3 regions of the Pseudomonas sp. UTLPPB19802 genome follow, and region 3 is predicted to be linked to each of the others. Evidence: predicted binding sites of a transcription regulator. Region 3 holds the regulator's gene; each other region holds the start of a gene.

Region 1 (10,165 bases), 1.3 Mb from region 3:
CGCCCTCGATCGCCTGCTGGACCTGGTCGACCGCCTCGGCGAGTGCGGCATCTACCTGCAGCACATCGACCTCGGTGGTGGTGTCGGCGTGCGTTATCGCGACGAAGAGCCGCCGCAGGTGGCCGACTACATCAAGGCCGTGCGCGAGCGTACCGCCGGGCGCGACCTGGCGCTGATGTTCGAACCGGGCCGCTTCATCGTCGCCAACGCCGGCATGCTGCTGACCCGGGTCGAATACCTCAAGCACACCGAATACAAGGATTTCGCCATCGTCGACGCGGCGATGAACGACCTGATCCGCCCGGCGCTGTACCAGGCCTGGATGAACGTCACCGCCGTCAGCCCGCGCGATTCGCAGCCACGCACCTACGACGTGGTCGGCCCGATCTGCGAGACCGGTGACTTCCTGGCCAAGGACCGTCAGTTGGCGCTGGAAGAAGGCGACCTGCTGGCCGTGCATTCGGCTGGCGCCTATGGCTTTGTCATGAGCTCCAACTACAACACTCGCGGCCGCGCCGCCGAAGTGCTGGTGGATGGCGAGCAAGTGATCGAGATCCGCCGCCGTGAAACGCTGGCCGAGTTGTATGCTGGCGAAAGCCTGCTGCCGGAGTAAGCCCATGCTGCTGCGTTTTACCAAGATGCACGGCCTGGGCAACGACTTCATGGTCCTCGACCTGGTCAGCCAGCACGCGCACATCCAACCCAAGCACGCCAAGCAATGGGGTGACCGCCACACCGGAATCGGCTTCGACCAACTGCTGATCGTCGAGGCACCGAGCAATCCCGAGGTGGATTTCCGCTACCGGATCTTCAACTCCGACGGCTCGGAAGTCGAACAGTGCGGCAACGGCGCGCGCTGCTTCGCCCGCTTCGTGCTGGACAAGCGCCTGACCGCCAAGCGCCGGATCCGCGTCGAGACCAAGAGCGGCATCATCGAACTGGATGTCCGCCAGGACGGCCAGATCAGCGTCGACATGGGTGCCCCGCGCCTGGTGCCGGCGGACATTCCGTTCCAGGCCCCGGCCCAGGCCCTCAGCTACCCGCTGGACGTCGACGGCCAGCAGGTCGAACTGGCCGCCGTGTCCATGGGCAACCCCCATGCGGTGCTGCGCGTCAACGATATCAATGCGGCGCCTGTCCACCAGTTGGGCCCGAAGATCGAACACCATCCGCGCTTCCCGGCACGGGTCAACGTCGGCTTCCTCCAGGTGATCGACCGCCACCGCGCGCAATTGCGCGTCTGGGAGCGCGGCGCCGGGGAAACCCAGGCCTGCGGAACCGGCGCCTGCGCCGCGGCAGTGGCCGCCATCAGCCAGGGCTGGATGGATTCGCCGGTGACCATCGACCTGCCCGGCGGACGCCTGTCCATCGAGTGGGCCGGCGTTGGCCAGCCGGTGTTGATGACCGGGCCGGCCGTACGGGTGTATGAAGGACAAGTGCGTCTATAAGCGAGCGAATGTCATGAGCGACCAGCCACAGGTTCCAGCCGAACAGCCCCACGAACTGCCAGAGCAGAGCCTGGAGGCGGCCGCCGTGGCCGCCTACCTGGAAGCTCATCCGGACTTCTTCGTCGATCACGAGGAACTGCTGCCGGCACTGCGTATCCCGCACCAACGTGGTGACACGGTGTCGCTGGTCGAGCGGCAAATGAAGATCCTGCGCGAGCGCAATATCGAGATGCGCCATCGGCTGTCCCAGTTGATGGATGTCGCCCGCGACAACGACCGGCTGTTCGACAAGACCCGTCGGTTGATCCTCGCCCTGATGGATGCAGCCAGCCTCGACGACCTGGTGATGGCCGTCGAGGACAGCCTGCGCCAGGACTTCCAGGTGCCCTTCGTCAGCCTGATCCTGTTCAGCGACAACGCCATGCCGGTGGGTCGCTGGGTCAGTGGCGCCGAAGCCCAGCAGGCAATCGGCGGGCTGCTCTCGGAAGGCAAGAGCGTCAGCGGCAGCCTGCGCGAGCATGAACTGGACTTCCTGTTCGGCGAAGAACAACGCCGGCAGATCGGCTCCACCGCGGTGGTCGCCATCAGCCACCTGGGCCTGCATGGCGTACTCGCCATCGCCAGCCGCGACCCGCAGCACTACAAGAGCTCGGTCGGCACCCTGTTCCTCAGCTACATCGCCGAAGTCCTCGGGCGTGTGGTTCCGCGCTTCACCCACTCCCTGCGCTCGGTACGCTAGCCATGGAACGACAGCTGGACGCCTACTGCGAGCACCTGCGCAGTGAGCGTCAGGTGTCGCCGCACACCCTGCAAGCCTATCGCCGCGACCTGGACAAGGTCCTGGCGTTCTGCGAGAAAGAACAGCTCGCCGGCTGGGCCGCCCTGGATATCCAGCGGCTGCGGCGGCTGGTCGCCCGCCTGCACCAGCAGGGACAGTCCTCGCGCAGCCTGGCTCGACTGCTGTCGGCGGTGCGCGGGCTGTACCAGTACCTCAACCGCGAGGGACTGTGCGACCACGACCCGGCTACCGGCCTGGCGCCACCCAAGAGCGAACGCCGGCTGCCCAAGACCCTCGATACCGACCGCGCCCAGCAACTGCTCGATGGCGCCGTCGAAGACGATTTTCTCGCCCACCGCGACCAGGCGATCCTCGAGCTGTTCTACTCCTCGGGCCTGCGCCTGTCGGAACTGACCGGGCTCAACCTCGACCAATTGGACCTGGCCGATGGCCTGGTGCAGGTTCACGGCAAGGGCAGCAAGACCCGCGTGCTGCCGATTGGTCGCAAGGCCCGCGAAGCGCTGCAGACCTGGCTGCCGCTGCGCGCCCTGAGCAATCCGGCGGACGATGCGGTGTTCGTCAGCCAGCAGGGGCGTCGCCTCGGGCCGCGAGCCATCCAGCTGCGGGTCAAGGCCGCCGGCGAGCGCGAACTGGGGCAGAACCTGCACCCGCACATGCTCCGCCATTCCTTTGCCAGCCATTTGCTGGAGTCGTCCCAGGACCTGCGCGGCGTGCAGGAACTGCTCGGCCACTCGGACATCAAGACCACGCAGATCTACACCCACCTGGACTTCCAGCACCTGGCCTCCGTCTATGACAGCGCCCACCCCAGGGCCAAACGCAGCAAGGACCCTTCGCAATGACGATTGAGCTGGTCACCTTCGACCTCGACGACACGCTGTGGGACACCGCCCCGGTGATCCACAGCGCGGAGAACGTGCTACGCGAGTGGCTGGCCAGCCATGCGCCGGACCTCGGCGGCATACCGATCGAACACCTGTGGGCCATCCGCGAACAGGTGCTGCTCAGGGAGCCGACGCTCAAGCACCGCATCAGCGCGCTGCGTCGCCGGGTACTGTTCCATGCCCTGGAAGAAGCCGGTTATCCACAGGCGCAGGCCACGGTACTGGCCGACGAGGCGTTCGAGGCGTTCATCCACGCCCGGCACCAGATCGAGGTATTCCCCGAAGTCGAACCGACCCTGGAAGCCCTGGCCCGCAGTTTCGCTCTCGGCGTAGTCACCAACGGCAATGCCGACGTGCACCGCCTGGGCCTGGCCGACTACTTCCGCTTTGCGCTGTGCGCCGAAGACATCGGCATCGCCAAGCCGGATTCGCGACTGTTCCACGAAGCCCTGGTGCGCGGCGGCAATATCGCGGCCAGTGCTGCGGTACACATCGGCGACCATCCCGGCGACGACATCGCCGGAGCCCAGCAGGCGGGCCTGCGGGCCATCTGGTACAACCCCCTGGGCAAGGCCTGGGAAGCCGAGCGTCAACCGGACGCCGAAATTCGCAGCCTTACCGAACTACCGGCCCTGCTCGTCGCCTGGAACAGCTAGCCAACAGCATCACACTCCTTGTGGCGAGGGGGCTTGCCCCCCGCTCGGCTGCAGAGCAGCCGCAGAACCGGTATATGCGATCTGCCTGAAAGCTCGAGCCGGCTGGGCCTGGGGCCGCGCTGTCTGGAACGCCTAGCCAGACAGCAACACACTTCTTGTGGCGAGGGGGCTTGCCCCCGCTCGGCTGCAGAGCAGCCGCAGAACCGGTACATGCGATCTGCCTGAAAGTTCGAGCCGGCTGGGCTTGGGGCCGCTTTGCGGCCCAGCGGGGGCAAGCCCCCTCGCCACGGCTTCTGCTCCAGTCTCTACTTCTGCGTTCGCTACTGTTCCAGCCATCCAGCGGGCATGAAAAAGCCCGCAGCGACGGCGGGCTTTTTCAGCAAGCAGGAAGCGCCACTCAGATAGGGCGGCTGCCGTACTTGTTATCCGGCTTCTTGGGCGGATCGGCGACCACGTTGGCCTCCACTTCCTGCACCTTGCCGCCACGCGCCAGGAACTCTTCCATGGCCCGTGCCAGAGCATCGCGCTCCTTGTTCTTGGTCTCGACGCTTGGCAGCTCATCGACCGATACCGCCGCCTTGGCCTTGCCCTTGGACGTCGGGGCAGGTGCATCGCCACCGTCGTCGTCGGCTACGTCCACGTCTTCTGCAGACGCTTCCAGACCTTCTTCGTTCTCGTCTTCGTCGCCTACTTCGAGGTCATCATTTTCCAGATCATCGTCGCTCATGTTCTACCTCATGACTTGCGAAAAGCAGATTAGTTATAGCCCAGCTATGCCGACTGTCGAAGGCTGCCGGAAAAAAATCAACATCCGCTGGTACCCAGCGGCTTATGCCCCATCACCCTGGAGGGTGGCGAGGACTTTACGGGCACCGCCATGATCGCGGTGCTCGCCAAGATAGACGCCTTGCCAGCTACCCAGTGCCAACCGCCCCGCCGTTACCGGCAAAGTCAGCTGACAGCCTAGCAAACTGGCCTTGAAGTGCGCCGGCAAGTCATCCGCGCCTTCGTCGTTATGTTCATAGTCGAGGTCGCCTTGCGGGACCAGTCGATTGAAAAAACGCTCGAAATCGCGGCGAACCGCCGGATCGGCATTCTCGTTGATGGTCAACGAGGCCGAGGTATGCTGCAGCCACAAATGCAACAGACCGACGCGACATGCCCGGAGTTCAGGCAAACCGTCGAGCAACTCCTGGGTCACCAAATGAAAGCCCCGGGGCCTGGCCCGCAAGGTAATCAGTGTCTGTTGCCACATACAGTTCTCCGCCCATCGGCGCGCATTCTAGCGCGCTGTGGAAAAAAGCAAAGCGCCTAATACGCCTGCCATGCTGTAAGCCATCGTCCCATGGCGGCGGACTCTGATGTTTTGTCCGCCATGCCTCTGGATAAATCCTTTCAGCCCTCTTCACGTTGACAAAATCCAGGCGAAAAAATGCCCGGCAAGCCGGGCAGATTTTTTTCAACGCGCTCAGAGGTTATAGCCGCGCTCGTTATGTTGTGCCAGGTCCAGGCCCACCGACTCTTCTTCGTCGGTCACCCGCAGGCCCATCACCACATCCAGCACTTTCAGGATCACGTAGGTGACGATGGTGGTGTAGATGATGGTGAAACCAACACCCTTGCACTGCACCCAGACCTGGGCAGCGACATCGGTGGTCGCGGCGTTGAAGCCACCCATCGACGGTGCGGCGAACACGCCGGTCAGGATCGCACCGAGGATACCGCCCACACCGTGCACGCCGAAGGCATCCAGAGAGTCGTCATAGCCCAGCTTGCGTTTCAGCGAAGTGGCGCAGAAGAAGCACACCACACCGGCAGCCAGGCCGATCACCAGGGCGCCCATCGGGCCGACGGTACCGGCGGCCGGAGTAATGGCAACCAGGCCGGCGACCACGCCCGAAGCGATACCCAGGGCGCTTGGCTTGCCGTGGGCCAGCCACTCGGCAAACATCCAGCCCAGTGCGGCGGCGGCGGTAGCGATCTGGGTGACCAGCATCGCCATGCCGGCGGTGCCGTTGGCGGCGGCGGCGGAACCGGCGTTGAAGCCGAACCAGCCGATCCACAGCATGGCGGCGCCGATCAGGGTGTAGCCGAGGTTATGCGGCGCCATTGGCGTGGTCGGGAAGCCCTTGCGCTTGCCCAGCACCAGGCAGGCAACCAGGCCTGCGATACCGGCGTTGATGTGCACCACGGTACCACCGGCGAAGTCCAGCACGCCCCAGTCGCCCAGCAGCGAACCCGCACCGCCCCAGACCATGTGTGCGATCGGCGCATAGACCAGGGTGAACCAGACGCCCATGAAGATCAGCATCGCGGAGAATTTCATGCGCTCGGCGAAGGCACCGACGATCAGCGCCGGGGTGATGATCGCAAAGGTCATCTGGAAGGTGACGAACACCGCCTCGGGGAACAACGCCGCCGGGCCGGTGATGCTGGCAGGGGTGATGCCGGCCAGGAAGGCCTTGCTCAGGCCGCCGATGAAGGAATTGAGATTGACGACGCCGGCTTCCATCCCGGTGCTGTCGAACGCCAGGCTGTAGCCATAGACGAACCACAGGATGGTGATCAGGCCGGTGATGGCGAAGCACTGCATCATCACCGAAAGAATGTTTTTCGAACGCACCATGCCGCCGTAGAACAGCGCCAGGCCCGGAATGGTCATGAACAGGACGAGGGCCGTGGAGGTCAGCATCCAGGCAGTGTCACCGGAATTGAGCACGGGAGCGGGCGCTGGGTCCGCCGCCATGGCCATGGCCGGCATTATTAGGGACAACAGGGCTCCTAGCCCTGCGAATTTACGCAGAGTCATATTGTTTTCTCCTGGGGCGTTGGGGTTTGGGGCGGCTTAGATCGCGTCGGTATCGGTTTCGCCGGTACGGATGCGAATCGCCTGTTCCAGATTGACCACGAAGATCTTGCCGTCACCGATCTTGCCGGTGTTGGCGGCCTTGGTTATCGCCTCGATGACCCGGTCGAGATCCTTGTCGTCGATGGCGACATCGATCTTCACCTTGGGCAGGAAGTCGACCACGTACTCCGCGCCGCGATACAGCTCGGTATGACCCTTCTGCCGACCGAAGCCCTTGACCTCAGTGACGGTAATGCCCTGCACGCCGATCTCGGACAACGATTCGCGCACATCGTCCAACTTGAACGGCTTGATGATGGCAGTGACTAGCTTCATGAAACTCTCTCCCGAATTGGTGGACTTGCCCCAGGAAAACAAACCCGACTCAAGTCTAAGCGCAGTGCCTGGCTTTGTAACGCATCGTCGGCCTCGATCGACCTGTCGATGTCCGCTAACCGTGGCCGGTGCAGCCTTCCCGCTGCGCCTGCCGCACTGCCTGGTCACAGCGACTGCATCAGTGCATGGGTCACGAGTGTCTAAGCAGAAACCTTGCCATCTCTGCAAAACCCAAGCATTTCAAGCTCTTGGCCACCCATGCGGAGGAAAGGCCGCCCAGCACCCGCAAGCGACGCACAACAACGGTGCGCCAGCGCACGACGCATTGCGCAAAAAGCGTGCATCGCCGCCCCCGAAAATCACTATAGACACCGCGTGGTACACTGCGACGACCCTGTATCCGGAAAACCACACCATGCTCGCGCCCAAAGACTTCCTCGACGCCCTGAGCGGCCAAGCCTCCCGCCTGTTCAATGGCGAAAGCCCGTTGCCGCGCAACGAAATCGAAAGCCAGTTCAAGGCCCTGCTGCAGAGCGGTTTCAGCAAGCTGGATCTGGTCAGCCGGGAAGAGTTCGATAGCCAGATGGTGGTATTGGCCCGTACCCGTGCGCGCCTGGAGAGCCTGGAGGCGAAGGTCGCCGAGCTGGAAGCGCGACTGGCCCCCACCCAGGAATGAACCGCCTGGCGCCGCAATGGCGCCAGGCGACACGCGGGCTCAGAGCCGGAAACGGCTGACCAGCGAGTTGAAGGACAGCGCCAGGTTCGACAGTTCCTGGCTTGAAGCGTTGGTCTGGTTCGCCCCGGCCGCCGTCTGGGTCGAGAGATCCTGGATGTTCACCAGGTTGCGATCCACTTCACGGGCCACATGGGCCTGCTCCTCGGAAGCCGTGGCGATCACCAGGTTACGGTCGTTGATCTGCGAGATGCCGTCGGCGATCTGCTCCAGTGCCTCGCCGGTCGCGCGGGCCAGGTCCTGGGTTTCGGTCACCAGTGCCTGGCTCTTGCCCATCGCGTCGACCGCGCTGTCGGCACGGTCCTGCACCGCATGAATCATCGTCTCGATTTCACCGGTGGACGCCTGGGTCCGTGCCGCCAGGGCCCGTACCTCATCGGCGACCACGGCAAAACCCCGGCCCTGCTCGCCGGCACGGGCCGCCTCGATGGCCGCGTTGAGCGCCAGCAGGTTGGTCTGCTCGGCAATACCGCGGATCACGTCCAGCACCTGGCCGATGTCACGAACCTGCACCGCAAGATCCTTGACCAGCCCGGTGGACGAGGTGATTTCCCGCGTGGCGTTGTTGATCGCCTGCACCGCGCTGCGGGCCTGGTCGCGGCCACTGCTGGCCTGCGTGCTGGTCGATTGCGAAGCCTGCGAGGTCGAGACGGCATTGCGCGCCACTTCCTCGACCGCCGAGGTCATTTCCGTCACCGCCGTGGCGGCCTGCTGGATCTCGTCATTCTGACGAGTCAGGGCACGGCTGCCGTCGTCGGTGACCGCCGTCAGCTCCTCGGCCGCGGAGGCCAGTTGGTCGGCGGCGCTGGCGATCTGCTGGATGGTGGTCTTGAGGCTGTCCTGCATGCCGCCCAAGGCGTCCAGCAACTGGCCGGCCTCGTCACGACCGTGACTGGTGATGCGCTGGGTCAGATCGCCCTCGGCGATGCGTTGCGCACAGACGACGGCCGTGGCAATCGGCCGGCTGATCAGGCGGCTGATGAAAAAGCCCAGCAGCAGGGCCGCGATGAAGGCGATGACAATACCGCTGTACAGCACCGTCTTGGCCGTTGCTTCCTGCTGCGTGGCCGCCTTGGCGTCTTCGCTGATCTGGCGATCATTGGAATCGATCATGATGGTGAGCTGATCCATCACCTTGCGATAGGCCTGTTGCAGGTCGCCCAGCAGCAGGATGCGACCATTCTCCAGGTCGCCCGCCGCCATCAACGCCACATAGCGCTGTACCAGCGCCTGGTAGACCGGCCAGTCGCGCGCCATCTGGTCGCCGGCAATGCGCTCGTCCTCGGCAAGCGGGCCCTTGCGATAGGCGGCAAATGCCTGCTCGCTGGCCAGTTGGTTGGCTTTCATCGAAGCCAGGAACTCATCCTTGACGCTCTGCGGTGAGTTGCCGGCGGTAGCGACGTACAACCGATACATGTCACGGGTCTGGCCGACCGCCTTGGTCTTGGTCTGGGACGTGTTGGCGACCGACACCAGGTTGTTGCTGAACACTGCCTGCAGGCGCGCCGACAACGCGGAGACGCCACTGATACCCAGCATGCCCACGGCAAGCGTGATCAGGGCGCAGAGGAAAAAGGAGGTGATCAGTTTGGTCGAGAGTTTTGCGTCATTGAGCCAATTCATCGGTGAATCCTTGTGGGCACTGGTCGAGTGACCCTTTCATGTATGCATTTCCCTGCCCCCGCGTGTTGCCAGGTGACGGGCCTGTGTAGGGGTTCCATGGCTATGGGCGCCCGCCTGGCAAAAGCACGGACACCCTTCGCACATGGCGAGGTTTTTCGGTGATTGAGGTCGTACCACAGCACAAACGCACAAGCCGAATTGCTCTTTTTCCCTCAAGCTTGATCGGATCACTTCCCTTCTTGCCCCCCATCGCGCACACGATATCGGCGGGCTATCAAACTTCTGAAACATACGTTCCAGAGCCATCGATTGAAATAAACGCGTAATGGCTTTTTGCCATAATCGTTGTTAAATGTTACAGCATGTGAAATATTAACCGCAAACATACGACGTCGTACGACGACTCTGTTCGGTCATGAAAATGGCACGGGCCGGTTGTCACGCGCGCAAGTCAAACCGTGAGGAGTTACACATGCATCCGCAAAGGATGGGTCGGCTATTGCCTGGCGTGCAGAAGGCAAGACCCATGAGGAATACCCTGGCAGGGTGGCTGGCCCTGATGACCATCAGCCTGGGGGCCCATGCCGAGGCGCTCGACGCCAACGCATCGGCGGGCAAGCGCCTGGCGGTGGCCGCCGACTGCGTGGCCTGCCATACCAGCGCCGGCGGCAAGGCGTTCGCTGGCGGCTACCCGTTGAGCTCGCCGATGGGGGTGATCTACTCGACCAACATCACCCCGTCCAAGACCGCCGGGATCGGCAACTACAGCGAAGCGGACTTCGCCCGTGCCGTGCGCGACGGCGTGACGCCGGACGGTACCCACCTGTACCCGGCGATG
Region 2 (10,165 bases), 410 kb from region 3:
AGCCCTGCAGACGCGCGGTACCATCGGAGTTGGTGATGTAGCCGTCCTTGTCGGTCTTGAAGGTACCGGCGCGGGTGTACATCAGCGAACCGCTGTCGCTCAGGGTGAAGAAGCCGTTGCCCTGGATACCCAGGTCCAGCGCGTTACCGGTGACGTTCATGCCGCCGTTGCCGAAGTTCTGCGAAACGTTGGCCAGGCGCACACCGTTACCGATGGTCTTGGACGATACGCCGAGCTTGGTCGCCGAGTAGACGTCCTCGAATTCCGCACGGGACGATTTGAAGCCGGTGGTGTTGACGTTGGCGATGTTGTTGCCGGTTACGTCGAGCTGTTTCTGGGCCGCATTGAGACCGCTCAAACCGATATTAAAAGACATGTATCTCTCCTTTGTTTCGCGTTGGTCGGCTCTTACAGGCCAATGGTCTGGACTTTGGACAGAGCAATACTGCCCAGGCCAGCCAGGTTGAGCATCATTTCACCGCCGCTCTGCGACAGGCTGACGCTGCTGACGGTTGCCGGCAGGTTGGTCACCAGTGCCGTCGAGTTGGTGGAGCCCTTGAGGTTGGCGGCCGCACTGAAGGTGTAGGTACCGCTGGACAACAGGGTCCCGGAATCATCCTTGCCATCCCAGACGAAGGCCACGTTGCCGGCGGCAGTCTGGGCGCCCAGGTCGATGGTGCGAACCACCTTCCCGCTGGAATCGCTGATCTTCAGCGTGGTGGTATCGGTGGCACCGGTAACGACCGCGGTGCCGGTAAAACTCTTGCTGGTGTCGACCACCGCCCTGTCGGTCGGCACGATGACCGAACGACCGACCAGCGACGATGCCTGCAGCGCCTGGGAAGACTGGAACGCGCTGGCAATGTTGTTGACGCTGGTGTTGAGCGTGGTGATGCCTTCCAGGCTGCTGAACTGGGCCAACTGCGCAACGAAGGCGCTGTTGTCCTGCGGGTCCAGCGGGTTCTGGTTCTTCAGCTGGGTTACCAGCAGTTGCAGGAACGCGTCCTTGCCCAGGGTCTGGCCACCGGCCGCGCTGCTGATGGCATTGCCCAGCGAGTCGGTACTGGTCTTGTTCGTCACCTTGGCATTGGAGGCCGTCAAGATGTCGTTGAGGACGGAGGTGCTGGTGGAGTCGGTAACGCTCATGTCTGTCGCCCCTTATCACTGACCGAGGGTCAGGACCTTCTGCATCATGGTCTTGGCGGTGTTCATCATTTCCGCGTTGGTCTGGAACGAACGACTGGCGGAGATCATGTCGGCCATTTCCTCGACGACGTTGACGTTCGGATAGTAGACATACCCCTTGGCGTCGGCCGCCGGATGGTTCGGCTCGTAGCGGGCTTCCAGGTTGCTCTGGTCTTCGACCACGCCCAACACCTGCACGCCCTGTCCGGCAGCGTTCTGGTCCTGGAACAGCGAATCGCTGCCACCGGCCTGGCCGTTCTGGAACATGGTGGCGAACACCGGGTGACGCGCACGGTAGGTCTTGTCGATGCTCGACGAGACGGTCTCGGCGTTGGCGATGTTACTGGCGACGGTGTTCAGTCGAGTGGTCTGGGCACTCATGCCGCTACCGGCAATGTTGAAAACGCTGGCGAGGGACATGGCTTATTCTCCACGAAGGGCTGACACCAGCCCTTTGAATTTACTGTTGAGCAGGGTGAAGCTGGCCTGGAAATCGACCGCGTTCTGCGCGTAGTTCGATTGCTCGATCTGCGCATCCACGGTGTTCTGGTCGATCGACGGCTGCATCGGTGTGCGGTACTGCAACGCCGCGTCGCCATTGCTCATGCCCTGGGCTTCGATGTGGCGGCTGTTGGTGGTGTTGAGCGCGAAGGTGCCGTTGTTCCTGGCCTTTTCACTCTGCTCGGCGAGCACGGAGGAAAAGTCCATGTCCCGGGCCTTGTAGTTCGGGGTATCGGCGTTGGCGATGTTGTTGGCCAGGACTTCGGCACGCTGGGCACGGAAGCTCAGGGCCTGTTCGTGGATGCCGAGCGCTTTGTCGAAACTGATGCTCATGTCGGGAAACCTTCGAGAGTTGACCTGATCGTCGGAACAGGTTTTTCGTTGACAGAGCCATAGCAAGCCCCATGCCAATTTCCTCACCCCCCGTAATTCAAGGCTTTGCCAGGTGGCTGCCGCTGGCAATGCCAGAAAAGCGGCAAGGCATTTCCGCTAAGCGCCAGCAAAGCGGCAACACCGGCGGCAAAAAAAAGCGGGAGCCTTGTGGGCTCCCGCTGGGTGTCGAACTGTTGGCTATTTGGCCTTGTAGATGATGCCCGGACTGCATTGCACCATCTGGTAGTGGTCCGGCAGGCCGTTGAGGGCCTCGGATGCCCCCAGGAACAGATAACCGCCTGGTTTGAGACTGCCGTGGATGCGCATGAGGATGTCCTTCTTCACCTCCGCGGAGAAGTAGATCAGCACGTTGCGGCAAAACACGATGTCGAACTTGCCCAGGCTGGCATAACTGTCGAGCAGGTTGAACGAGCGGAATTCGACCCGGTTGCGGATTGGCGCCTTGACCGCCCAGCGCCCCGGCCCCTTGGTATCGAAGTAGCGCTGCAGGCGATCGGGCGACAGGCCGCGACCAATCGCCAGGCTGTCGTACTCGCCGGTCTTGCAGTTGTTCAGCATAAGACCCGACAGGTCGGTGGCGACGATCTGCGCACCGGCCTTCAACTGGCCAATGTTGGTCCGCTCGAACTCGTCGATCGACATCGAGATCGAGTAAGGCTCCTGCCCCGATGAACAAGCGGCCGACCAGATCCGCAGGCGTTGCCCGGGACTGGCCTTGATCGCTTCCGGCAATACCTTGCTCTTGAGCACCTCAAACGGATAGGTGTCACGAAACCACAGGGTTTCGTTGGTCGTCATGGCATCCACCACCTGCTCACGCAAGCCGCTGCGTGGCTGGGTCTGGATCCGCTGGACCAGCTCGCCCAGGGATTTGATGCCATTCTGCTCCATCAGCTTGTTGAGACGGCTGGAAACCAGATATTGCTTGTTTTCACCGAGCAGAATGCCACAGGCCTTTTCCAGGAAGACCCGGAACTGTTCGAAATCCAAATTACCCGTAGACAATGGTGCCGCCTCTTAAATCGTCTGTAGCGCCAGGGACCATCGGTCCCCGGCTGTTATCCTGCAGCCTTGATCCGGTCAACCACCCGGGCCGCCAGGTCATCAGGTCGGAACTTGGCAAGGAAGTCATCGGCGCCGACCTTCTTCACCATCGCCTGGTTGAAAACCCCTGACAAGGAAGTATGCAGAGTGATGTGCAGCTTTTGCATGCGCGGATCGCTGCGAATCTCAGCAGTGAGGGTATAGCCGTCCATCTCGGGCATTTCAATGTCGGAGATCATCATGAGGAATTCCTCCTCCGGCTTCTTGCCCTCGTCGACCAGCTTGCGCAGGTAATCCAGTGCCTGCCGGCCGTCGTTCAGCGCCACCACCTCGACACCGACCGTCTGCAGGCAACGCGTGACCTGCTTGCGCGCCACCGACGAATCGTCGACGGTGAGCACACGCAGGGACACCGCCTTGGTTTGCGTCTCGACATCCACCACGCCCAGGGAAACCGACTCGGACATGGGCGAAACCTCGGCGAGGATCTTCTCCACGTCGATGATTTCCACCAACTGGTTGTCAATCCGCGTCACCGCCGTCAGGTAGTGATCACGTCCGGTCCCCTTGGGTGGCGGATGGATCTCTTCCCAGTTCATGTTGACGATGCGCTCCACCGACTTGACCAGGAACCCCTGGGTCTTGGTGTTGTACTCCGTAATGATCACGAACGGATTACTCTGATCCTTGAGTGCACCGGAACCGGTGGCCATTGCCAGATCGAGGATCGGAATGGTTGCTCCACGAATGTTCGCTACACCGCACACTACCGGATTGGACTTGGGCATCAGGGTCAGCTTGGGGCATTGCAGCACCTCGCGTACCTTGAACACGTTGATCCCGTAGAGCTGCTGTCCGTCGAGACGGAACAACAGCAACTCGAGGCGGTTCTGCCCCACCAGTTGCGTACGCTGGTTCACCGAATCCATCACACCAGCCATGACTGCCCTCTCTGATCAAAGCTTCACGATTCGACGCCCGTTCAGGCGCAAACGGCACGAGCCTTGCTTTTTATACCGTTATGAAAGCACAAACGACATTTTTTCGACGCCTTACATCACAGTACCGCAGATTACTCGCGGTAGTGTCGGTTTTATGCTGCCTGAACCCAAGCAACCCTGCTTTTGCGGAATCGGCGACCCTGCCTGATCAGCTTATCGGCGTGACCCAAGGCTTTCTTGAATTCACGGTAGAAGACTATCTGGCTACCAGTCAAACCGAAGGTCGCTACGAAATCCAGGTCAACCAACTAGACCCGCGCCTGCGCATGGCTGCCTGCGACAAGGAATTGACAGCCAGCCTCGAGAGCCCGGCAACCCCGATCGGCCGAGTCACCGTGAAGATCCGCTGCGAAGGCAGTTCGCCCTGGACGGTGTTCGTACCAGCCCAGGTCAAGCTGTTCCGCGACGTGGTCGTCACTACTCGCCCACTCAAGCGCGCCGGAATCATCGAGCCAGAAGACGTGGCCCTGCGTGAACGGGATATCAGTCTGATCAACCAGGGGTTCCTGACCTCGCCCGACCAGGCGATCGGGCAGAAACTTGTCCGACCAATGGTCATGGACCAGGTCATCACCCTGGTTCACCTGGAGCAGGCAGAAGTGGTGCGCAAGGGTGATCAGGTGGTCATCAGCGCGACGAGCGGTGGCCTGGTGGTCAAGATGCCCGGCGAAGCGCTCTCCGATGGCGGCCTGAACGAGCAGATCCGCATCAAGAACCTCAACTCGCAGCGGGTCATCAAGGCCCGGGTCACTGCCCCTGGTCAGGTGGAAGTGGCCTTATAGAGAAAAAAACCACTCTGTAGATAACTGGCGCCGAGCCAACACTTTTCCTAAACTGTGGCCCAGACAGGGCTACAGCCGAAATGCAGACTCATTTTCAGATGAGCCTAAAGTTTTTCCGGGTATGGCCGAAAACAAGGCAAGCGTCCAAATACCCAGAGGTTTTTATCATGGTCATCGATTTCAGTCGTTTGAATAACGCCCCGTCACTGACAGGCAGTACGCGCACCAGCGCCAACAAGGAAGCCGACGGCGCCGGCAAGTCTGCCGCCGTGAACAGCCAGGCCGATTCAGTCGGCCAGAGCGGGGAATCGGTACACCTCAGCAATGAGGCTCAGCAGTTGCAAAAGATCACTGACAAGCTGCAGCAGCAGCCTGTAGTCAACAGCGCCCGCGTGGCCGAGTTGAAACAGGCAATCGCCGATGGCAGCTACAAGGTCGATAGCAACCGAGTCGCAAGCAAACTGCTCAACTTCGAAGCCCAGCGCTAGGCATCTGCCGGCGCGAGGCTTTTGGACGCTTAAAACCCAAGGCCAGCCATGCACGACACCAATTTACTGCAACTGATCACCGAAGATTTTGCTCCAGCTCAAGATCTGCTTGAGCTGTTGCGCGCCGAATCGCTGGCGCTGCATGGTCGCAACATGGTCGAGCTCGAAGACATTCTGGCGCGCAAGCAAGCGTTGATCATCCTGTTGGAACAACATGGCCGCAAGCGCAGCCAGATTCTCGCCAGCCTCAACCTGCCCCTCAACCACTCCGGCCTGGAACAACTGGCCGCGCAGTCGAGCGTGGGTGCCGAGTTGCTGAGCCAGAGCGAAGAACTCACCCGTCTCCTGGCCGACTGCCAGGCTGCCAATGAACTCAATGGGCGCAATATCCAGGTTCAGCAAGCAACTACCGCAAATCAGTTGAAGATCCTGACCGGCGGCGAGCCACCCGCACTGTATGATGCCCGCGGCTCGACGGCGAGGCTTGCGAAGCCGCGCCCTCTGAGTCAGGCTTGACCCCGAACTGCTGCGCGCTCTATCCAAGGCGCGTATCATGCTGGCAAAATGCTGGCTTTGCGTGTAGTCGTATTTTGTCTGGAGATTGATGAACCGTGTCCAATGCCCCAAGCGCGGACGATGCTCCGCAGCCACCTAAGGTGCTAACCACGCCTCTGGAAATTTCCGCCAACCTGCGGATGCTGCAGGATAGCCATGACCCGTTGATCATCACGTTCCACGAACGTAGCCAGCGCTTCCAGAGTTTCGTCATCGATATCGACCGAGACGCTGGTACTCTGGCCCTGGACGAAATGATGCCGCGCGACGGCGAACGTTTCCTGGCGGCAGGCGAACCGTTCCGTGTCGAAGGTTTCCATGACGGCGTACGCATCACCTGGGAACAACCCCAGCCGATGACCGTGGACGAGACCAACGGATGCTACCGCGGGGCGATTCCCGAGGAAGTGGTCTACCACCAGCGCCGTAACGCGTTTCGCGCTGCCCTGAAACTCACCGCCCTGGTGAACATCGAAATGGGTGGCGACAAGCTCAAGGCACCGGTCAACGGCAAACTGCTGGACATCTCCGCCAGCGGTTGCAAGCTGCGTTTCGAAGGCGATATCTCCGACCGCCTGCAATTGGGCCAAGTCTACGAACGCTTTATCGCTGCCCTGCCCTTCGGCCCGATGACTGCTCCGGTGGAGTTGCGCCACCTGCACTTCGAAGAAAGGATCAACACCACCTTCGCCGGGGTACGCTTCCACAATATGAGCGGGCTGGTACAACGCCAGGTCGAGCGCTTCGTCTACCAACTGCAACGTGAAGCACGGCGTTTCGACAAGGACGACGACTACTGAGTCAGACGCTGCCTTCACCCAAGAAAAACGGGCCACTCTCATCAGGTGGCCCGTTTTTTATTCGCTCTCTCAATTGCTCGACTTGTTTGCCGGTTCCGGATCCGATTCATCGACCTGGGTAGCAGCCCCTGCCTGCGTCTCGGAGGGCTGAATATCGGCTGGCGGCGGTGTCACAGAGGTGTCGCACATCTGGTCCAGTACCACCTGCTCGTCGACCCGCGGATCGAGCGCCGCGCCAAGGGGCGACATGGCTTCCGGCATGACCACGTGCTGCAGCGGCGCATCCTCGACCTGGTGCAGGTTGGTCACGGCCTTTGGCCGGATACGCAATACCAGGACCAATGCGAAGAAGCTGAAGAACGCGTAGAGCATATGGCTGCCGAACAGCTTCATCAGCACCCCGGCCGCCAGCGGCCCGATGCTCGCACCAATGCCGTAGGTCATCAGCAACATGGCGGTCAGCGAAACACGGCGATCGCCCTCGATATGGTCATTGGAAAATGCTACCGCCAGCGGATACAGGCAGAACTGCAGCAGCGAAACCACGAATCCGGAGGCAAACAGCACCTCCATCGGCGCCGAGGAGAAGATCGCCAGCGGCAAGGACGCCAGCATCAGCAGCAGGGCGACGCTGCGGATCAGCACGGCCCGATCGTAGCGATCAGACAACCATCCCAGCGGCCACTGCACCAGGAAGCCGGCAAAGATGCAGCAGCCCATGAACAGACCGACCAGCTCGGTGGAAAGCCCCTGTTGAGCAGCATAGAGCGGCGCCAGGCCATAGAACGAGCCGACGATCAGCCCCGCACCCAATACGGTGGTCAGCGATTGCGGTACGCGCTTCATGAAGAAGCGTGGTTCCAGCGGAGCCGGATGCAGGGGTGCCGGGTGAATCCGCCGGGTCATGGCCACCGGTACCAGGCACAACGCAAAGCACAGTGCGACCAGCATCAGCAATTCGGGCCCGAGGGCCGGGTGCATGACCAGGATCAGTTGCCCGAGCACCAGGCCCAGATAGGAAGCGATCATGTAGCCACTGAAGACCAAACCGCGTTGCTTGGCCTCGGCCTGCTCGTTGAGCCAGCTCTCGATAACCATGTACTGGCACATCATGCCAAGGCCAACGATCATCCTCAGCAACAGCCAGGCCGGCAGCCAATTGATCAGGCCATGGCCCAGTACGGCGGCACCGACGATCCCGGCACAAGTGGCATAGGCCCGGATATGTCCGACGCGGGCAATCAGCCGGTGGCCGATCTTGCCGCCCAGCACCAGACCGAAGTAGTTGGCCGCCATCAAGGCGCCTACCCACAGGCCATCGACATGGTCGGCTGCCAGGCGCAGGGCAAGGTAGGTACTCAGAAGGCCCGAGCCGATCAGCATCATCAGCGAGGCGAAATACAGCGCTCTAAAGGATTTCCAGATTTGGCGCATTGACGTTCCTGGCGGCTCTTTGAATAAGATGTCGGGCTACCCGGAAGATAGCCCGATGCGGACGTTACGTCTAAGCCTGGGCGGCCAGAACACGGCGCTCCCAGGGGCTGATCTCATCGAGGTAGCTGGTCAACTCCATGGTCTTCGAAGCCACGTAGCCTTCGATGAACTCGGTGCCGAACAGTTCCTTGGCCAAGTGGCTGCGCTTGAGCCGCTCCAGGGCCGCATGCAGGGTGCAGGGCAGTGACAACTCATCCGCTACTTCGAACTCGCCCTGGATCGCCGGTGTCGGCTCCAGTTGCTGCTCGATACCGTGCAGGCCTGCGGCCAGGCTGGCGGCAATCGCCAGGTAAGGGTTGGCATCCGCTCCCGGCAGGCGGTTCTCCACGCGCCGTGCCACCGGCGAGCTGGCCGGGATACGCAGGCCGGCAGCCCGGTTGTCGTGGGACCAGCAGGCATTGTTCGGCGACGCGTACGGATGGCATAGACGCTGGTAGGAGTTGACGTTCGGCGCAAACAACGCGGTGAAGTCCGCCATGCACGCCTGCTGACCACCGATGAAATGACGGAACATTGCGGTCGGCTCGCCAGCGGCATCACTGAAGACGTTTTTGCCGCTGCCAATCTCCACCACGCTCTGGTGAATGTGCATCGAGCTGCCCGGCGTCTTCGCCAGCGGCTTGGCCATGCAGACCACGCTCAGGCCATGCTTGAGCGCCACCTCCTTGAGCAGGTGCTTGAACAGGAAGGTCTGGTCGGCCAGCAGCAGCGGATCGCCGTGCAACAGGTTGACCTCGAACTGGCTGACGCCCATCTCGTGCATGAACGTGTCGCGCGGCAACCCCAGTGCCGCCATGCTCGCATAGACCTCGTTGAAGAATGGACGCAGGCCATTATTGGAACTGACACTGAAGGCCGAGTAGCCGTCCTCGCGACGCCCATCGAGGCCGATAGGCGGCTGGAAAGGCTGGGTCGGGTCGGTATTGGGGGCGAATACGAAGAACTCCAGCTCGGTCGCCACCACTGGCGCCAGGCCACGAGCCGCATAACGAGCAATGACTGCCTTGAGCTGGCCACGGGTTGACAGACTGGAACTCTCGCCAGTCAGTTCATCGGCATCGCAGATCGCCAGGGCACGGGAGGGCTGGCTCCACGGCAGACGGTGGATCTGGCGCGGGTCGGCAATGAGGGCAAGGTCGCCGTCGTCGCTGCCGTAGAATCGCGCCGGCGGGTACCCGCCCATGATGCATTGCAGCAGCACGCCACGCGCCAGCTGCAGGCGCCGCCCTTCGAGAAAACCCTCGGCGGTCATCACCTTGCCACGCGGCACGCCATTGAGGTCGGGCGTGACACATTCAATCTCATCAATGCCGGTCAATCGCTGCGCGAGCGAGTTCTGGCCATCGGTCGTCATGACTCAATCCTTGTTGTTGTAGAGACCGCGAACGGCGGCCTGTACAAAATACGCACCAGCCGTTCGGGATTTCAAGCAGGAACGAGGAAAAAGACTGACTCAGGGGAGATAGAGCTTGAACAAGGCACCGCCGAGGGTGCCACCGTTGCCGAGTTCGATACGTCCGCGCACGCCGTTGCGCTCGTGCAGGGCTGCAATCCGAGCAGCGAAATACAGCCCCAGGCCGGTACTGCCTGTCGCCGAGTTGATACCCTGAACGTAGTCCGTCTGGCGTTCGAGCATCTGCGCGGGGAAGCCAGGACCATCATCGTTGATACTCAGCACCAACTGCTCGTTTTCCTCGCGCACATCGATCAACAATGCATGGCAAGCGAAGCGGATGGCATTGGTGACGATATTGCCTACCACGGACCCGATCAGCTCACGATCGAAGAAACCCAGCGGGCTGAAATCGTCGATTTCATAACTGGCGACAATACCGCGACTGTTCAGGACTTCCTGGCGACTCGCCAACTGCGCACCGATGAAGTCGTCCATATCATGGTAGTCAGGCCGCAACGGCAACTGA
Region 3 (10,165 bases):
CTTGAGCAGCGTCTCCTCGTCGGCGTCCAGGTACAGGACGTCACACTGGATATGCCGCCCGCGGACTTCGTCGAGCAGTTCGGGAAAGCGCGACAGGTGGCTGGGCAGGTTGCGCGCATCGATGGATACGGCGACCAGTGGTTGCGCCAGCTCGGTATGGATCAGCGCCCGTTCGGCCAATTCCGGCAGCAAGCCGGCCGGCAGGTTGTCGATGCAGTAATAGCCATTGTCCTCGAGTACGTCGAGGGCAGTGCTTTTACCTGAGCCGGAGCGGCCGCTGACGATGATCAAGCGCATGATTACTGACCGTTTTGTACGTCCAGAACAACCTGATAGAGGGCTTCATTGCTTGGTGCGCCACGCAGCCGGTCACGCACCTCCTTGCGGTCCAGCATACTGGCGATCTGCCGGAGCAGTTCCAGGTGTGCATCGGTGGCGGCCTGCGGGACCAGCAGCACGAACAGCAGGTCTACCGGCGCACCGTCGATGGCGTCGAAATCGATCGGCGCATCCAGGTGCATCAGCGCGCTGACGGGGGCCTCGCAGCCCTTGAGGCGGCAGTGGGGAATGGCGATGCCGTTGCCAAAACCGGTTGAACCGAGTTTTTCGCGGGCAATCAGGCTCTCGTAGACATCCTGCATTTCCAGATCGGGCACTTCGCGGCTGATCAGGTTGGCGATTTGTTCGAGGGCGCGTTTCTTGCTGCCGCCCGGCACGTTCACCAGGGAACGGCCGGGGGTCAGGATATTTTCAAGTCGAATCATGGGAGGGAGTTAACGACCCGTACCTTGGAGCAGGTGCAGGTTCTTTTCCTTATGCTTTTTCAGTTGGCGATCCAGCTTGTCGGTCAGCAGGTCGATGGCTGCATACATGTCGTCATGTTCTGCGTTGGCGACCACCTCACCGCCGTGGATATGCAAAGTGGCTTCGATTTTCTGCTTCAGTTTTTCGACGGCCATTGTCACCTGTACATTGGTGATCTTGTCGAAGTGGCGTTCCAATCGGTCGAGCTTCTCGCCGATATAGGCACGCAGTGGTTCGGTCACTTCCAGTTGGTGTCCACTGATGTTGACTTGCATACAGCTTCTCCTTCGTTGCCAGTGCATAAAGCGGCAAGCCTGGTGGCTTGCCACTGGAACGCTGTGGCACGCCCGGCGGTTACATCAACCGCTTCCGTTCGCTGGAAGGCGCGATCCCGAGGGACTCGCGGTACTTGGCGACGGTACGACGGGCGACCTGAATGCCTTGTGCCTCCAGTAAACCAGCGATCTTGCTGTCGCTCAACGGCTTTTTCTGATTTTCCGCTGCAACCAGTTTCTTGATGATCGCGCGGATCGCCGTGGACGAGCATTCGCCGCCTTCGGAGGTGCTGACGTGGCTCGAGAAAAAGTATTTCAGTTCGTAGATGCCGCGCGGGGTATGCATGAATTTCTGGGTGGTAACCCGGGAAATGGTCGACTCGTGCATGCCCACGGCTTCGGCGATGTCATGCAGCACCAGCGGCTTCATCGCTTCGTCGCCATATTCCAGGAAGCCGCGCTGATGCTCGACGATCTGGGTGGCAACTTTCATCAGCGTCTCGTTGCGGCTCTGCAGGCTCTTGATGAACCAGCGCGCCTCCTGCAACTGGTTGCGCATGAAGGTGTTGTCGGCGCTAGTGTCGGCGCGGCGGACAAAGCCGGCATACTGCGGGTTGACCCGCAGGCGTGGCACCGACTCCTGGTTCAGTTCCACCAGCCAGCGCTCATTGTCCTTGCGCACGATCACGTCGGGCACCACGTATTCGGCCTCGGTCGACTCGATCTGCGAGCCGGGGCGCGGGTTGAGGCTCTGCACCAGCTCGATGACCTGGCGCAGTTCGTCCTCCTTGAGCTTCATGCGCCGCATCAGCTGGCTATAGTCGCGGCTGCCGAGCAGGTCGATAAAGTCGGTGACCAGGCGCTTGGCCTCGTTCAGCCAAGGGGTCTTGGCCGGCAGTTGGCGCAGTTGCAGCAGCAGGCATTCGCCGAGGTTGCGTGCGCCGATGCCGGCGGGCTCGAACTGCTGGATACGGTGCAGGACGGCTTCGATCTCGTCGAGCTCGATGTCCAGTTCCGGGTCGAATGCCTCGAGAATCTCCTCGAGCGTCTCGTCCAGGTAGCCCTGGTTGTTGATGCAGTCGATCAGGGTCACGGCGATCAGGCGATCGGTGTCGGACATTGGTGCCAGGTTCAATTGCCACAGCAGGTGGCTTTGCAGGCTTTCACCGGCGGACGTGCGGGTGGTGAAGTCCCACTCGTCATCATCGTTGCTGGGCAGGCTGCTGGCGCTGGTCTGGTAGACGTCTTCCCAGGCGGTGTCGACCGGGAGTTCGTTGGGAATGCGTTCGCTCCACTCGCCTTCGTCGATGTTGTCGACTGTCGGTGCAGCTTCCTGCTGATAGGAAGTTTCCGGAGCGTCGGGAGTGGTCTTCTGCTCGGCGTTGTCGGCCATTGGATCGCTGTTGTCGAAGTCGTCGCCTTCTTCCTGGCGCTCGAGCATCGGGTTGGATTCCAGGGCCTCCTGGATTTCCTGCTGAAGATCCAGGGTCGACAATTGGAGCAGTCGGATGGCCTGTTGCAGCTGCGGTGTCATCGTCAGCTGCTGGCCCATTTTCAGGACGAGCGATGGTTTCATGGCAGGGGCTTAACACCTTATTCGCCGGCGCGCATGCGCCATCCACTACAGGGCGCCGGAACGCCAAACATAAGCAAATTATATGCCTGAAACCGGAGTGTTTGCCTAGAGCGCTGTAACAATAAAACAGTGGTTTTTATCGAACATCGATGCGCTCCGGGCGGGTATTGGGCATCCCGATACTTACAGGCGGAACTCGTGGCCCAGGTAGACTTCCTTGACCAGTTCGTTGGCCAGGATGGTGTCCGAATCGCCTTCGGCGATCAGTTGTCCATCATTGACGATATAGGCGGTTTCGCAGATGTCCAGGGTCTCGCGGACGTTGTGGTCGGTGATCAGTACACCGATGCCCTTGGCCTTGAGGTGATGGATGATCTGCTTGATATCGCCCACGGAGATCGGGTCGACACCGGCGAATGGTTCGTCCAGCAGGATGAACTTCGGTGCGGTGGCCAAGGCGCGGGCGATTTCCACGCGACGGCGTTCACCACCGGACAGGCTCATGCCGAGGTTGTCGCGGATGTGGCTGATATGGAATTCCTGCAGCAGGCTTTCCAGCTCCTTGCGACGGCCGGCCTTGTCGAGGTCCTTGCGGGTCTCGAGGATCGCCATGATGTTGTCGGCCACCGACAGCTTGCGGAAAATCGAGGCTTCCTGCGGCAGGTAGCCGATCCCGGCACGGGCACGACCGTGCATCGGCTGGTGGCTGACGTCCTGGTCGTCGATCAGGACGCGGCCCTGATCGGCCTGGACCAGGCCAACGATCATGTAGAAACAGGTGGTCTTGCCGGCACCGTTGGGGCCGAGCAGGCCGACGATCTGTCCGCTTTCGATCGACAGGCTGACGTCACGCACCACCTGGCGACTCTTGTAGGCCTTGGCCAGATGCTGGGCTTTCAAAATTGCCATTACTGGGCCTTGTGCTCGTCGGTTTTCTTTTTCGGCTGGATCACCATGTCGATTCGCTGGCGCGGCGTGGTGATCGGGGTGCCGTTGGCGCGGCCGGCGGTAGCCACCTGCTTGACCGTGTCGTAGACGATTTTCTCGCCTTCGGTGGTGTTGCCGTCGTTGATCACCTTGGCCTGGTCGAGCAGGATGACGCGGTTCTGCTGGGCGTGGTACTGGATGGTCTTGCCATAGCCCTTGACCGGCTGCGGGTCGGTAGCTTTCTGCTTCTGCTCGAAATAGGCCGGGCTGCCGACTGAGGTGACCACGTCGATGGCGCCGTCCTTGGTTCGGGTCAGCGTCACGGTGTTGCCCTTAACGATCATCGAACCTTGAGTGATGATGACGTCGCCCTTGTAGGTGGCAATGCCTTGCTTGTCATCCAGTTGAGCGTCGTCAGCCTGAATGCGGATGGGCTGTTCGCTGTCGTTCGGCAGAGCCCAGGCGCTCACGCTTCCCAGTGCTGCGCCCAGGCTGAGCAAAATAGGGAGGGTTTTAACGAGACTCATACTGTCCTCTTACGTTCGATAGCAGGTGCATCCTGCTTTCTTCCAGATAGGCTTTCATGCCTTTGCCCGTGGTCACGCCATTGGGGCCGTCGATTCTAACGGCTTGCTCGGTCTGCGCATATTGCTTCTGTGGGAATACTGTCATCCGAGTTGTAGTAATAAGTACATTGCGCTGCTTTTCGTCGGTGCGGGCGACCCGTACCGAGTCGATCAGCTCGACCTCGGTGCCGTCCGGATTGACCTCGGCGCGTTCGCTCTGGACGTGCCAGGGAAAGGCGGTGCCGCGGTAGATCTGCATGTCGGGCTTGGTCACCACGGTGACATCGGAAACCTTGAGGTGCTCGACCTTGTCACCGGTCATGTCGTACTGGATCTTGCCGTCGGGCATGTACTGGACGCTGTGGGCGTTGACCGCATAGTAGTCGATAGCGGTGTTGTCCACTGGCGCGGCGGTCTGCTCCAGGAACCGTTCCGGACTGATGTTCCAGTAGCCGACGGCCGCGAACAGTGCGGCAATGACTCCAAACAGCAGAATGTTGCGAATCTTCTTGCTCAGCATAAAAGGCTCTACAGGTAGGCGGCGTGCGCCGCTTCGAGGCTGTCTTGGGCGCGCAGGATCAGTTCGCAGAACTCGCGGGCAGCACCTTCGCCACCACGGGCCTGGGTAATGCCATGGGCGTGTTCGCGCACGAAGCTTGCAGCATTGGCCACGGCCATGCCCAGGCCGACGCGCCGGATCACCGGCAGGTCGGGCAGGTCGTCGCCCAGATAGGCGACCTGCTCATAGCTTAGGCCGAGTTGGGCAAGCAGGGCGTCGAGTACCACCAGCTTGTCTTCGCGGCCCTGGAATACATGGGGAATGCCCAGGTTTTTGGCGCGTCGCTCGACCAGCACGGTCTTGCGACCGCTAATGATAGCGGTTTGCACGCCGGCGGCCATCAGCATCTTGATGCCTTGGCCGTCCAGTGTGCTGAATGACTTGAACTCGCTGCCGTCCTCGAGGAAATACAGGCGACCGTCGGTAAGTACGCCGTCGACGTCGAATACCGCCAGCTTGATGTTCTTGCCGCGTTGCAGCAGATCGATGCTCATTTACATTACTCCGGCGCGCAGCAGGTCGTGCATGTTCAAGGCGCCGACCGGGCGGTCCTCGTCATCGACGACCACCAGGGCGCTGATTTTATGGTCTTCCATGATTTTCAGGGCTTCGGCGGCGAGCATTTCGGCCCGTGCGGTCTTGCCGTGAGGGGTCATGACGTCTTCGATCAGGGCGCTGTGGATATCGATGGTGCGGTCCAGGGTGCGGCGCAGGTCGCCGTCGGTGAAGATCCCGGCGAGACGGCCGTCGGCCTCGACGATCACGGTCATGCCCAGGCCCTTGCGAGTCATTTCCATCAGCGCGTTTTTCAGCAGGGTGCCGCGCAGCACGTTTGGCAACTCTTCGCCGGCGTGCATGACGTTTTCCACTTTCAGCAACAGGCGTCGCCCCAGGGCACCGCCCGGATGGGAAAAGGCGAAGTCTTCGGCGGTGAAGCCACGAGCCTCGAGCAGGGCGACGGCAAGGGCGTCGCCCATCACCAGGGCTGCGGTGGTCGACGACGTCGGAGCCAGGTTCAGCGGGCAGGCCTCGTGCTCGATGCGGGCGTTGAGGTTGACCTCGGCGGCCTTGGCCAGCGGTGAGTCGGGATTGCCGGTCAGGCTGATCAACTGGATGCCCAGGCGCTTGATCAGAGGCAGCAGAGTGACTATTTCCGAGGTCGAACCGGAGTTCGACAGGGCCAGGATGACGTCGTCACGAGTGATCATGCCCATGTCGCCGTGGCTGGCTTCCGCCGGGTGGACGAAGAACGCCGGAGTGCCGGTGCTCGCCAGGGTGGCGGCGATCTTGTTGCCGATGTGGCCGGACTTGCCCATGCCGAGCACGACCACGCGGCCCTTGCTGGCCAGAATCATCTCGCAAGCACGTACGAAATCTGCGTCGATATGGCTCAACAAGCCTTCTACGGCTTCTACTTCGAGGCGGATGGTGCGTTGTGCCGATTGAATCAGCTCGCTGGATTGGCTCATGTCAGAAATCGTATAGCCCGATGAAAAGGCGCGATTATAGCGGTAATGAACAATTCCCTCACGCTTGATCTTTACGCCATGAGCGTAGGGGTTGGCTATCCGTTTTCGTACGATGGTGTGTCAAAACCCACTGTACCTATCCTGAACAAGCACGGCTTCGGCCTTGGGCGGCTCGTATCAGCAGTGATATAGTTCGCGACCAGTTCGGCCCGCTCAGGATGTGCGCACCTCTTTACAGGGGCCTGGTGTCCGAGACAGAGGCTGCATCGCAAGGAGTTTAGATGAGCGTCGATAACGCCTACGCGGTCGAGCTGAAGGGGGTTTCCTTCAAGCGCGGCGCGCGCAGCATCTTCAATAATGTCGATATTCGCATCCCCCGGGGCAAGGTCACCGGCATCATGGGACCCTCCGGGTGTGGCAAGACCACGCTGCTGCGGCTGATGGGCGCCCAGTTGCGTCCGAGCAGCGGCGAAGTCTGGGTCAACGGCCAGAACCTGCCGACACTGTCGCGCAGCGATCTGTTCGATGCGCGCAAGCATATGGGCGTGCTGTTCCAGAGTGGGGCGCTGTTCACCGACCTGGACGTGTTCGAGAACGTCGCCTTTCCGCTGCGGGTGCACACCAAGCTGCCGGACGAGATGATTCGCGACATCGTCTTGCTGAAACTCCAGGCCGTTGGCCTGCGGGGTGCGGTCGACCTGATGCCCGACGAGCTTTCCGGCGGCATGAAGCGACGCGTGGCCCTGGCCCGGGCGATTGCGCTGGACCCGCAGATTCTCATGTATGACGAACCGTTCGTCGGCCAGGACCCGATCGCCATGGGCGTACTGGTGCGCCTGATCCGCCTGCTCAACGACGCGCTGGGTATCACCAGTATAGTCGTCTCCCATGACCTGGCGGAAACCGCCAGCATCGCCGACTACCTCTATGTGGTGGGTGACGGGCAGGTGCTCGGGCAGGGCACTCCCGAAGAACTGATGAATGCCGACAACCCGCGCATTCGCCAGTTCATGACCGGCAATCCGGATGGCCCCGTGCCGTTTCATTACCCGGCGCCGGATTACCGCGCAGATCTGTTGGGGAAGCGCTGATGCGCAAACATTCATTGATCGAGAGAATTCGCCTGTTCGGACGTTCGGGCATCGACGTGCTCGCCGTGCTCGGACGTTCGACGCTGTTCCTGTTTCATGTGTTGTTCGGTCGCGGTGGCATCGGCGGCGGCTTTGGCCTGCTGGTCAAGCAGTTGCACGCGGTGGGCGTGATGTCGCTGGTGATCATCGTCGTATCCGGCATCTTCATCGGCATGGTGCTGGCACTGCAGGGGTTCAATATCCTTTCCAGCTACGGTTCCGAGCAGGCGGTGGGGCAGATGGTGGCCCTGACGTTGCTGCGTGAACTGGGGCCCGTAGTGACCGCCCTGCTGTTCGCCGGTCGCGCCGGTTCGGCATTGACCGCGGAAATCGGCAACATGAAGGCCACCGAGCAGCTTTCCAGCCTGGAAATGATCGGTGTCGATCCGCTCAAGTATATTGTCGCGCCTCGGCTTTGGGCCGGCTTCATTTCCCTGCCGCTGCTGGCGGTGATCTTCAGCGTGTTGGGCATCTGGGGTGGCTCGTGGGTCGCGGTGGACTGGCTGGGTGTCTATGACGGCTCCTACTGGGCCAACATGCAGAACAGCGTGACCTTCAGCGGCGATGTATTGAAGGGTGTTATCAAGAGCATCGTGTTCGCCTTCGTGGTGACCTGGATTGCCGTGTTTCAAGGCTATGACTGCGAACCCACCTCAGAAGGGATCAGTCGTGCCACCACCAAGACCGTGGTCTATGCCTCACTGGCAGTACTCGGCCTGGACTTTATTCTGACCGCCTTGATGTTTGGAGATTTCTGATGCAAAACCGCACCCTGGAAATCGGTGTCGGCCTTTTCCTGCTGGCTGGCATCCTGGCTTTGCTGCTGCTGGCGCTGCGGGTCAGTGGACTGTCCCCGACGGCAAATACCGAAACCTATAAACTTTACGCGTACTTCGACAATATTGCCGGTTTGACTGTCAGAGCTAAAGTGACCATGGCCGGTGTGACCATCGGCAAGGTCACGGCGATCGATCTGGACCGCGACAACTTTACTGGCCGGGTGACCATGCAAGTCGAGAAGAACGTGAACAATTTGCCCACCGACTCTACCGCGTCCATTCTCACGGCAGGCCTGCTGGGCGAGAAGTACATCGGTATCAGCGTCGGCGGGGAAGACACGCTGCTCAAGGATGGCGGGACCATCCATGACACCCAGTCGTCGCTGGTGCTGGAAGATCTGATCGGTAAATTCCTGCTCAATACCGTTAACAAAGACGCCAAATGAGGAGTTTTTTCATGGTCTCTATCTTGCGCCGTAGCCTGTTGGTATTGCTTGCGGCGTTGCCGCTGATGGGCAACGCAGTGGCTGCGCCCACCGCCCACGACCTGGTCCAGGACACCACCAACCGGATGCTCGCGGACCTGACGGCGAACCGGGAGAAGTACAAGCAGAACCCGACGGAATTCTACAACTCGCTCAATGCCATCGTCGGTCCGGTGGTGGATGCCGAAGGTATTTCCAAGAGCATCATGACCGTCAAGTACTCGCGCAAGGCAACGCCCGAGCAGATGACCCGCTTCCAGGAAAACTTCAAGCGCGGCCTGTTCCAGTTCTACGGCAATGCACTGCTGGAGTACAACAACCAGGGCATCACCGTCGATGCACCGAAGGATGAGTCGGGCGATCGCACCAGCGTCGGCATGACGGTCAAGGGTAACAATGGCGCGATCTATCCGGTTTCCTACACCCTTGAGAAAATCAATGGCGAGTGGAAGCTGCGCAACGTGATCATCAATGGCATCAACATCGGCAAGCTGTTCCGCGACCAGTTCGCCGACGCCATGCAGCGCAACGGCAACAACCTCGACAAGACCATCGATGGTTGGGCAGGTGAAGTGGAGAAGGCCAAGGCCGAGTCCGAGAAGAACCCGCAGAAGGCCAGCGGCGGTGAGTGAGGCGAGCGTTCGCCTGGGCGAAGCGGGTGAGCTGCACCTGGCTGGCGTGCTCGACTACAGCACCGGCGCCGACCTGCGCAAGCAGGGCCAGGCACTGATCAAGTCCAGTAGCGCGACGGCCCTGGTGGTCGATTGTTCGGCGGTGGAAAAATCCAGTAGCGTCGGCCTGGCCCTGCTGCTGGCGTTCATGCGTGACGCCGCGCAGCTTGGCAAGTCGTTCTCTATCCGCGGCATGTCCCGGGAAATGCGCGAAATCGCCGAGGTTTCCGAGCTTACGGAACTGCTGGGCGTTCATTGATTGACACAAACCACGAAGCCCCCCGTCAGAGTCCTGCTAATGCGGGGTTCGCAGGCGCGGGGCTTTTTTGTATCATGACCGACCCGCGCGCGTTGGGCGCCGATCGAGGTTGAGCATGCAGGCCACCGAAGTAAAGAGCTTCCTTGAAGGAAAGCTGCCAGGAACTCAGGTTGAAGTTGAGGGCCAGGGCTGCAACTTCCAGTTGAATGTAATCAGTGACGAACTGGCGGCCTTGAGCCCGGTGAAGCGTCAGCAGAGCATCTATGCCCATTTGAACCCATGGATCGCCGATGGCAGCATCCACGCGGTCACCATGAAATTTTTCAGCAGCGCGGCCTGGGCCGAGCGCACCTGAGCCTGAATTGGCGTCGAGATTCCTATGGATAAACTGATTATTACCGGCGGCGTTCGTCTTGATGGCGAAATCCGCATCTCCGGGGCAAAGAACTCCGCCCTGCCGATTCTGGCTGCCACCTTGCTGTGCGATGGCCCGGTCACCGTGGCCAACCTGCCGCACCTGCACGACATCACCACCATGATCGAGCTGTTCGGACGCATGGGCATCGAGCCTGTGATCGACGAAAAGCTCGCCGTGGAAATCGACCCGCGCACCATCAAGACCCTGGTGGCGCCGTACGAGTTGGTTAAAACCATGCGCGCGTCGA

What was found. Region 3 encodes sigma-54, which starts transcription at its own class of promoters, with help from an activator protein. Its sites were predicted from a motif close to ANTGGCATNNANNTTGCTNT; they were not measured.
Region 1: a site for sigma-54 is predicted at 7,173-7,192, ahead of glnK (P-II family nitrogen regulator). Genes of this name have one in related genera too.
Region 2: a site for sigma-54 is predicted at 2,079-2,098, ahead of flgB (flagellar basal body rod protein FlgB). Genes of this name have one in related genera too.

Annotation. Positions count from the first base shown of each region.
Region 1 is NZ_AP048545.1:1,037,347-1,047,511, reverse strand. Features, by position in the region: gene lysA (diaminopimelate decarboxylase) at 1-613, shown strand, start outside; gene dapF (diaminopimelate epimerase) at 618-1,448, shown strand; gene AC6I6U_RS04675 (DUF484 family protein) at 1,462-2,187, shown strand; gene xerC (tyrosine recombinase XerC) at 2,190-3,089, shown strand; gene AC6I6U_RS04665 (HAD family hydrolase) at 3,086-3,787, shown strand; gene sutA (dormancy-specific transcriptional regulator SutA) at 4,185-4,514, opposite strand; gene AC6I6U_RS04655 (secondary thiamine-phosphate synthase enzyme YjbQ) at 4,617-5,042, opposite strand; gene AC6I6U_RS04650 (ammonium transporter) at 5,256-6,596, opposite strand; gene glnK (P-II family nitrogen regulator) at 6,633-6,971, opposite strand; gene AC6I6U_RS04640 (accessory factor UbiK family protein) at 7,387-7,647, shown strand; gene AC6I6U_RS04635 (methyl-accepting chemotaxis protein) at 7,687-8,550, opposite strand; partial or broken gene AC6I6U_RS04630 (MCP four helix bundle domain-containing protein) at 8,545-9,327, opposite strand; gene AC6I6U_RS04625 (cytochrome c) at 9,854-10,165, shown strand, end outside.
Region 2 is NZ_AP048545.1:6,755,794-6,765,958, forward strand. Features, by position in the region: gene flgE (flagellar hook protein FlgE) at 1-376, opposite strand, end outside; gene flgD (flagellar hook assembly protein FlgD) at 409-1,146, opposite strand; gene flgC (flagellar basal body rod protein FlgC) at 1,162-1,605, opposite strand; gene flgB (flagellar basal body rod protein FlgB) at 1,609-2,019, opposite strand; gene cheR (protein-glutamate O-methyltransferase CheR) at 2,257-3,084, opposite strand; gene AC6I6U_RS29740 (chemotaxis protein CheV) at 3,138-4,064, opposite strand; gene flgA (flagellar basal body P-ring formation chaperone FlgA) at 4,145-4,906, shown strand; gene flgM (flagellar biosynthesis anti-sigma factor FlgM) at 5,074-5,394, shown strand; gene AC6I6U_RS29755 (flagella synthesis protein FlgN) at 5,443-5,910, shown strand; gene AC6I6U_RS29760 (flagellar brake protein) at 6,006-6,749, shown strand; gene AC6I6U_RS29765 (MFS transporter) at 6,819-8,183, opposite strand; gene AC6I6U_RS29770 (glutamine synthetase family protein) at 8,254-9,495, opposite strand; gene AC6I6U_RS29775 (sensor histidine kinase) at 9,697-10,165, opposite strand, start outside.
Region 3 is NZ_AP048545.1:7,162,309-7,172,473, reverse strand. Features, by position in the region: gene rapZ (RNase adapter RapZ) at 1-297, opposite strand, end outside; gene ptsN (PTS IIA-like nitrogen regulatory protein PtsN) at 300-764, opposite strand; gene hpf (ribosome hibernation-promoting factor, HPF/YfiA family) at 774-1,079, opposite strand; gene AC6I6U_RS31715 (RNA polymerase factor sigma-54) at 1,159-2,655, opposite strand; gene lptB (LPS export ABC transporter ATP-binding protein) at 2,839-3,564, opposite strand; gene lptA (lipopolysaccharide transport periplasmic protein LptA) at 3,564-4,109, opposite strand; gene lptC (LPS export ABC transporter periplasmic protein LptC) at 4,096-4,668, opposite strand; gene AC6I6U_RS31695 (KdsC family phosphatase) at 4,677-5,201, opposite strand; gene AC6I6U_RS31690 (KpsF/GutQ family sugar-phosphate isomerase) at 5,202-6,176, opposite strand; gene AC6I6U_RS31685 (ATP-binding cassette domain-containing protein) at 6,458-7,267, shown strand; gene mlaE (lipid asymmetry maintenance ABC transporter permease subunit MlaE) at 7,267-8,064, shown strand; gene mlaD (outer membrane lipid asymmetry maintenance protein MlaD) at 8,064-8,531, shown strand; gene AC6I6U_RS31670 (MlaC/ttg2D family ABC transporter substrate-binding protein) at 8,543-9,202, shown strand; gene AC6I6U_RS31665 (STAS domain-containing protein) at 9,195-9,500, shown strand; gene AC6I6U_RS31660 (BolA family protein) at 9,616-9,855, shown strand; gene murA (UDP-N-acetylglucosamine 1-carboxyvinyltransferase) at 9,880-10,165, shown strand, end outside.